DNA from 2 places in the Anabaena sp. UHCC 0451 genome. Region 1 is predicted to be linked to the other one. Evidence: predicted binding sites of a transcription regulator. Region 1 holds the regulator's gene; the other holds the start of a gene.
The links. Region 1 encodes HrcA, which represses chaperone genes, less so after heat shock. Its sites were predicted from a motif close to TTAGCACTCNNGANTCNNGAGTGCTAA; they were not measured.
Positions count from the first base shown of each region.

Region 2: the regulator HrcA is predicted to act here: its motif matches at 2,371-2,397, upstream of groL (chaperonin GroEL).

Region 1 is NZ_JAYGHA010000004.1:213,746-218,183, forward strand. It holds gene VB694_RS04860 (DUF3352 domain-containing protein) at 1-914, opposite strand, end outside; gene VB694_RS04865 (rhodanese-like domain-containing protein) at 983-1,330, shown strand; gene hrcA (heat-inducible transcriptional repressor HrcA) at 2,117-3,202, shown strand; gene VB694_RS04875 (DUF2834 domain-containing protein) at 3,299-3,943, shown strand; gene VB694_RS04880 (pentapeptide repeat-containing protein) at 4,105-4,438, shown strand, end outside.
Region 2 is NZ_JAYGHA010000022.1:35,131-39,568, forward strand. It holds gene corA (magnesium/cobalt transporter CorA) at 1-498, opposite strand, end outside; gene groL (chaperonin GroEL) at 656-2,338, opposite strand; gene VB694_RS16135 (MraY family glycosyltransferase) at 2,496-3,575, shown strand; gene fabG (3-oxoacyl-[acyl-carrier-protein] reductase) at 3,644-4,384, opposite strand.

The sequences.
Region 1 (4,438 bases):
GGAATATACTGCAATGCACCCACAGGTTTAGATAATGGTGTAGATACAGGAGCAATTTTGGACGCTGTTAAAAATGTACTTTCTGCTAACAATCCTTGGGGATTTAATACTAAAGAAAGAATTTGGCTATTATACGTAGGTTCTGCTAATTCTAACCCTTGCCATTGTGCTACCGTCGGCAGATTGAAGAAAGCAACAGCCACAGCATTTTTAGGTAATTCTGGGATCGCTTTTTGATATTCGGAAGAACTGCTCAAATTCAAATTTGGTGCTTGGACATTATTAATAGCTTCTCGCAGCACCTTGATATCATTAGCAAACAAAACAAAGTCATCAACAACCGCACCAGCTAAACTATTTTGGATTTTAGATTTTGGATTTTGGATTTTTGTAGGTGTTACTATTTCGTGATTGTCATAAAGTAATTTCACACCTTTGTATTGTTCTACTTCTAAATTTGCTCCTGCTAAAGCCCGTTTAGAAAATAACAACTCCACAAATTCGCGGCTTTTTGCAGGTTTGTCTGTAGCTAGTGCCATCAGATACCCTGGTTGTAGTCCATTCTCTGGGTCGTGATCTATATCTTGACTAGTTACAGCCAATGTAATTTCGTTACTGAGCCAAGCTTGAATATCATCTTTGAAGTCTATATTAGTTTTTGCCAATAAACTGTTTTTGAGTTGAGAAATTTCTCCGTGTGGTTCTAGTGACTGTAAACTTTCGGGATTTACCAATAAGGACACCATCACTGGCGACACATTTGATACAAATATAGCTGCCCCTGGTTGGGAGCTAGAGATACTAAAATTGACCGGACTTTTGCCGAAAAACCAGTAAAAGCCAGCAGTAATAATTAATAGTAGGGCAATTACACCAGCTACTAAAAAACTAAAGAAGGAGCGTTGATTATTCACATTCAACCTATCTATTTTCTCGCTTTTCTGCCACCATGAAATAGTATAGGACTGTTTAGAAAAACTGTATGACTGGTCAATCGTTTAGCGAAATTAGCGTTCAAGAACTAGCACAACGTCTAGCACAAGGTGATTCTGGACTACAGTTAATTGATGTGCGCGAACCTCAAGAATTGGCAATATCACAAATCAATGGTTTTGTCAATCTTCCTTTGAGTGAATACGAGCAATGGCAAGGGAATATTTTCACGAGCTTTGATTCGACTAAGGAAACTTTAGTGTTATGTCATCACGGAATACGTTCCGCTCAGATGTGTCAATGGTTAGTGAGTCAAGGATTTACAAATGTCAAAAATATCACTGGTGGTATTGCTGCCTATTCCATATTAGTTGATTCTTCAGTTCCTCAGTATTAGGGAATATTCATAACCCAACATTTGAGACTTTGATTTAATAAGGGTTTTGGCGATTTATTAATGTTTCAAAATGTTTGCCATATTTTGTTAGTAATTAAATCGTCAGAATTCAGGTAAGGCGATAACATCCCCGACTTCTTTTATTTATTATGTTTATAAATGATCAATTGATCTGGTAAAGTCGGGGATCTGGATATGACCGATTGCTATAGCTGAATACTTACATTAAAAGAATGCAGAATTTAGAATTTAGAATTACGTTTTGCAACGGGGATTTTACCCCGACGCAAAACCCGCTGCTTGTAGAAGCAGGGGGGGACTTTAAACCCCAAGGGTAAGTTAAATCTTTAACCCTTTATCACATCTGGATTTAAAAATTAGGAAATTATTTTTGTGATTCCCAGTTTAATGGTAGAGGGTTAAAGTCTCAATTTTTCCTGTTAACGAGTAGAGATAAATCTTGATTAAAGCACAGAACAAATATAGCGTAAATATAAAAACAACTGTCATGTATCGATCTTGTCAGATAGAAAGTAAAGTTTTGTAACTAAAGTTACACCTTATGTTGATGGACTATGAGATACTACAGAAAAAGGTGGAAATTTCTACCGCTTTTTTGTTTTCGACTATCTAAATAAATACTGAAGGTAAATTTTGTGTTTAATGAACACAACATAAGTATATAATTTGCTATCTTAATTAAATAATAAGTAATCTTTTTTGCAGTTTTAGCTATACAGTCTTGCGGCCTTTGATTAAAATTTGCCTTCAGTAAAACATACTTCTATGCAAGTCCAGCTGACTAATCGACAACAGAATATACTTTGGGCAACTGTACGCCATTATATCGCTACAGCAGAGCCTGTTGGTTCTAAAGCTTTGATTGAGGAATTTGATCTTGGTGTCAGTTCCGCTACCATTCGCAATGTTATGGGTGTTTTGGAAAAATCGGGGTTGCTTTATCAACCACACACTTCTGCGGGGAGAATACCTTCTGATTCTGGTTATCGTATATATGTTGATAAATTGATGAAGCCTTCAGAAGTATTAGCTAAAGAGGTTGAATCAACATTACAACAGCGTCTACATTGGGATGATTGGAGTTTGGAAGCTTTGTTACAAGGTGCGGCTCAAATTTTGGCAACATTAAGCGGCTGCATTACCTTAATTACTATGCCACAAGCCCATACAGCACAATTAAGACATTTGCAACTTTTGCAAGTTGAAGCTGGAATAATTATGTTGATTGTGGTTACGGATGGTTATGAAACTCATTCCAAGGTGATGGATTTATTTAGCGCATCATCAGAAATCAAACCAGATAGAGAAGCAATTGATAGAGAATTGCAAATTATTTCTAATTTTTTAAATAGTCATTTGCGCGATTGTACTCTATTGGAATTAGCCCAGCTTGACTGGAGTGAATTAGATCAGGAGTTTCAACGCTATGGTGAATTTTTGAAAAGTTCCTTGACAGAATTACTTCATCGTGCTTTAGCTCCAACATCCACACAAATTATGGTGCGGGGTGTGGGTGAAGTGTTGCGTCAACCGGAGTTTTCCCAAGTACAGCAGGTACAAACGATTATGCAACTGTTGGAAGAAGAACAAGAGCAATTATGGCGGTTAATATGTGAAGAACCGAAAATTGAGGACACAGGTAAACCCAAGGTAACGGTGCGGATAGGTGCAGAAAACCCTTTAGAACCGATTCGGACTTGTTCTTTGATTTCTTCTAGTTATCGTCGGGGTTCTGTAACAGTGGGAAGTGTAGGTGTTTTGGGACCAACTAGGTTAGACTATGAAAATGCGATCGCTGTTGTAGCCGCAGCAGCAGATTACCTCTCAGATGCTTTTAGTCAAACTGCGTAAACCATAGCAGGAGTCAGGAGTAAAAAGCTGCTTGGTGTTGTAAATTGTTTAAGTTTTGATTTCAACTATGTACTTCATTTACCTGCCATTTCTTGTATGTTGAGAAAAATCTCTTTTGGTCTATTATGGCTAGGATTTGTTTCCTATGCCTTTTTCTTTGCTCCTCCTGATAATTTTCCAGAGAGTTTAGAGTTAATTAAAAATCTCTCTACAGGAAATTGGCAAGGTATTAATCCAGTAATAATTGCCCTATTTAATATTATGGGTATCTGGCCTTTAATTTATAGTGCGGTATTATTTATTGATGGTAGAGGACAAAAAATCCGGGCTTGGCCTTTTGCGACTGCATCTTTTGCAGTTGGGGCTTTTGCACTTTTACCTTATTTAGCTTTAAGAGAACCAAATCAAGAATTTACAGGGCAGAAAAATCTGTTTATCAAAATATTTGATTCTCGTATTACAGGAATTATATTAACTTTAGGTGCTGGTGTTTTAGTTGCTTATGGTTTCCAAGGAGATTGGACTAATTTTGTCCAACAATGGCAAACTAGCAGATTTATTCATGTAATGAGTTTAGATTTTTGTATGTTGAGTTTATTATTTCCGACATTGTTAGGAGATGATATGACCCGACGGGGTTGGAAGGATAATCAATTATTTTGGTTATTTGCAATGATTCCTTTTTTTGGGGCGTTGATTTATTTGTGCATACGGCCGTCTGTGAAGGAAAATAATTTGTAGAAAAATAATTTTTTTATAGATACAATACATTTATAATATTGAAGTAAATCCAAAAGCTAATCATTTCATAAATTTAGGTTTAAACTCATTTATTCTCAGTAACAGGTATTACTAAAAATTACAAATTAAATGTCCAAATTAGGTACTAGTAACTAAAAACTATGGATGTTCAAGAACTTTTAACTAGATATGCCAGAGGAGAAAGAAACTTCAATGGTATTGCTTTACCCTCAGCCAACCTACAAGGAGCTAACTTAGGTGGTATAGACTTTGCTAGAGCAGACCTTAGAGGTGCTAACCTCACAGAAGCATCTTTGACAGGAGCGAATTTAAGTAAAGCCAATCTCAGAGGTGCAAAACTAGAAAATGCACATTTATCGGAAGTAATTCTGTGTGGTGCTGATTTAACTCAAGCTGTACTAACTAATGCCCATTTAAATGAATCAGACCTGAGCGGGGCTTTATTAACTGGTGCAGACTTATGTGATGCTAATT
Region 2 (4,438 bases), on a different contig from region 1:
GGTTCTGACTCCGTCAAAACAATCATATTCTGGTTCTTCTTGAACTGTGAGTAAATAATGTTTTCCTAAAACAAAACTCACTTGTTCACTATGAAATTCATGGCTGTTTTCTTTCCTAACCACCATCCGCGCAATAATCACTAATTGGTCTTCATAATCTTCAATTTTCGGACGTTCTGCCATATTCACCACATCTTCTAAAACTAGAGGATGCAACTCAAAAACTCTCCCCAATCTTTCTAAAATGTCTCTATTACCTAAACCTTGAACATCCACCCAAGAAACAGATTCCGTATCCAAATAGTTAGCGCAATCTTCAGGATTAATTATTTGTTCACGAATTAGATTAGTTTGGTTATAATCAAACAAAAAAATATTTGGATGTTCAGCATTTTCATCAATGATAATTGTTCCTGGGATAGTTCCTGGTTGATGATAGTATTCATTTCTGGAAGATTTATTGATAAATTTGGGAAGACGGCGAATTTTTTTAATCATCAAATTTTACCTATAGTAATTCAACAGTCAGCTTTTGATAACGGAACTAACTTTAATTTCCGCTCCCTGTTCCCCATATCTCTGTATAAAAAACAGTTTGCCTGATTTTGTCAAGACAAACTGTAAAAAAATTAAAATTTATTTGGGGAAGCGGTGATTAGAACATACCCATACCACCCATGCCACCCATACCACCCATGCCGCCCATGCCGCCCATGCCGCCCATGCCACCCATACCAGCGTCAGGTGCAGCAGCAGATTTCGGTTCAGGCTTTTCGACAACGATGGCTTCAGTGGTTAAAACCATACCCGCAATAGAAGCAGCATTTTGCAATGCAGAACGGACAACTTTAGCAGGGTCGATAATACCTGCGGCAATCAAATCTTCAAATTCTCCAGTAGCAGCGTTATAGCCGATGTTAATATCGGTTTCTAGAACTTTGGAGACAATGACAGAACCTTCAGCACCAGCATTATCAGCGATTTGGCGTAAAGGCGCTTCTAATGCTTTTTTGACAATATCAGCCCCAATCTTTTCTTCAGCGTCAAGAGTGTTCTTAATTGCATCTACTTTTGTAGAGAGATGAATTAAGGTTGTACCACCACCAGGAACAATACCTTCTTCTACTGCGGCTTTGGTGGCGTTGAGTGCGTCTTCAATCCGCAGTTTACGGTCTTTGAGTTCGGTTTCTGTAGCTGCACCGACTTTAATCACTGCCACACCACCAGCAAGCTTGGCAATGCGTTCTTGCAGTTTTTCGGAATCGTAGTCAGAATCAGTTTCTTCTAACTGTTTGCGAATTTGAGCAATACGCTTCTGCACTTCTGGCTTGATTTCGCTACCAGCGACAATTGTAGTGCTTTCTTTGTCAATGGTAAGTTTCCGGGCTGTACCTAACATTTCCAAAGTAGCAGTATCCAAGCTCAGACCGATTTCTTCAGAAATCATCTGTCCATCGGTAAGAATAGCAATATCTTGTAGTAAGGCTTTACGACGTTCGCCAAAACCAGGGGCTTTAATAGCAGCAACGGCTAAAACTCCTCGTGCTTTGTTAACTACCAAAGTTGCTAAAGCATCACCTTCAATGTCTTCGGCAATGATTAATAAAGGCTGACCTGAACGAGCGACTTTTTCCAGTACAGGAACTAAATCCTGAATACTACTGATTTTTTTGTCGGTAATGAGGATGCGGGCATTTTCAAATTCCACTGTCATCCGGTCGCTGTTGGTGATGAAGTAGGGAGAAATATAACCCCGGTCAATTTGCATCCCTTCTACTACTTCTAGTTCAGTAGTTAAGGATTTGGATTCTTCAACGGTGATGACACCATCTTTGGTGACTTTTGCCATTGCTTCGGCCAGCATACTGCCAACTTCTTCATCGTTACCAGCGGAAACTGTGGCCACTTGAGCGATCGCACTTCCTTCGACTGGCTTGGCTATTTTAGCAATTTCTTTTACCAATGCTTCAACGGTTTTATCAATTCCCCGTTTTAAAGCAATAGGGTTTGTACCTGCGGCTACGTTTTTCAATCCTTCTCTCACTAAGGCCTGTGCTAGAACTGTAGCAGTTGTTGTCCCATCTCCAGCCACATCCTTGGTTTTAGATGCCACTTCTTGAATCAGTCTTGCACCAGTATTTTCTAAAGGATCTTCTAATTCAATTTCTTTGGCAACGGTGATACCATCGTTGACAATTTGGGGCATTCCAAATTTTTTTTCTAACAGGACGTTGCGGCCTTTTGGACCCAAGGTAATTTTTACCGCATCTGCCAGGGCGTTAATGCCTTTTTCTAGCGCCCGCCGTGATTCCTCATCAAATGAAATAATCTTAGCCATGTTTTATTTTTTGATCGCTTCCATTAGACAATTTAGCACTCACAGGACAAGAGTGCTAACTGCCTCAGCTATTCAATTTAACAAATACTCAGAAAAAATTGATTAAGATTACAGTTATGCTGATTTTGAACACTAGCAGTAATGGTTGAAGTGGGAGATGAATTTAGACAACTCCCTTAGAACACTCGGTATTGCTAACCCTAGCGGCACCGGCTGGTTGGCGGTAGTATTAACTTTTATTTTGGCTTGGCTTGTCACTTGGCGTTTGATTCCAGCAATACGTCAATTTGCCTTGCAAGTAGGTTGGGCTGACCAACCGAACGCCCGACGACTGAACCAAGAACCTTTACCTAATGCGGGAGGTTTGGCTATCTATGCTGGTGTTATTGCCGCTTTAGTATTAGCTAGTTTGTTACGACCCATTGAACTCCAAGGAGTATTGGCACAGGTACTCACGGTTTTGTTAGGGGGTTCTATTTTAGTCTTGGTTGGCTTTATTGATGATCAATTTGGCTTACCTCCTTCTGTGCGTTTGTGGGCGCAGATGATTACAGCATTGTTGCTGGTGGCTAATGGCATTAGCATCAAAGTCATGTTTGGTACACCCATTGACTCACTCTTGTCAATGGCTTTGACAGTATTGTGGGTAGTAGGTATTACCAATGCCATTAATTTGATGGATGGGATGGATGGTTTGGCTGGAGGAATCAGTTTTATTACGGCGATGAGTTTGTTGGGAGTTTCTGCTCAGTTTGACAATCGGGCAGCAGCAACCCTGGTATTAGCTGCTTTAGGAGGTGCAGCACTGGGGTTTTTACGTCACAATTTCTATCCTTCACGGATCATCATGGGTGATGCGGGAGCCTATTTTTTCGGCTATGTACTGGCTGCAACTAGCATTTTAGGCAAATTACAACAAAGTACAGTTTATGCCCTTGTGCCGACGGTTTTATTTTTGATGTTGCCAGTTTTAGATACTACTCAGGTATTTGTACGGCGACTTTTAGCCGGCAAAAACCCTTTGAGTACCCCTGGCAAGGATCATTTGCATCATCGCTTGCTGGCTTGGGGTTTTTCTCAACGTCGTGCCGCTTTTACTCTGTGGTCTGTGACCTTGTTTTTTAATGTGCTGGCTATGACGGTACAGGGTATGACTGCACCTGTCATCTTGGCTTCTGCTGCTAGTATTGTCCTACTTTTGGGTGTGACTATCTGGCAGAGAATCTTTCATAATTGAGGAATCAGGACAGGAGTCAGAATTAATTTTTTGGACATCATCCCAGTCCCTAGTCCCTTCTTTACCAATTACATAACCATACCACCATCGACGTTAAAAACTTGTCCGGTGATGTAAGCTGCGGCGGGATCAGCTGCTAAAAACCTGACCATCCCGGCAATTTCTTCTGGTTGACCAAAACGACCCAGGGGAATGTATTGTAGGATGCCTTCGGCTTTAATATCGCTGGTCATGTCGGTGGTAATAAAACCAGGCGCAACGGCGTTCACTGTGATCCCACGGGAAGCTAGTTCTTTGGCAACGGTTTTGGTAAAACCAATCACACCTGCTTTAGCGGCGCTGTAGTTTGCCTGTCCAGGGTTTCCCATTTGTCCAGCTACGGAAGATATGTTGATAATCCTGCCTGAACGTTGTTTGAGCATGATTTTACTGACGGCTTTGGTACATAAAAATACACCTGTCAGATTTAGGTCTATGACGGCTTGCCATTCTTCTAGTTTCATCCGTAATAATAATGTATCGCGGGTAATGCCTGCATTGTTGACTAATATATCAATACGTTTGAATTTCTCTAAGCTAGTGCTAATCAGTGTTTCTACTTGATCTGCTTGGGAAACGTCTGCTTGGAGAGCGATCGCTTCTCCTCCTGCTGCTGTAATTTCTGCTACTACTTGTTCTGCTGCTGTGCTGGAACTGGCATAGTTAACAACGACTTTTGCGCCTTGGGATGCTAGTTGAAGGGCGATCGCTCTTCCGATTCCTCTTGATGCTCCTGTAACAATTGCAACTTGATCCTGTAATAATGTCATTGATTTTTCTGAAGATTTGGAGATACAGCGTTAATTATTTTATGGTGATTTGGG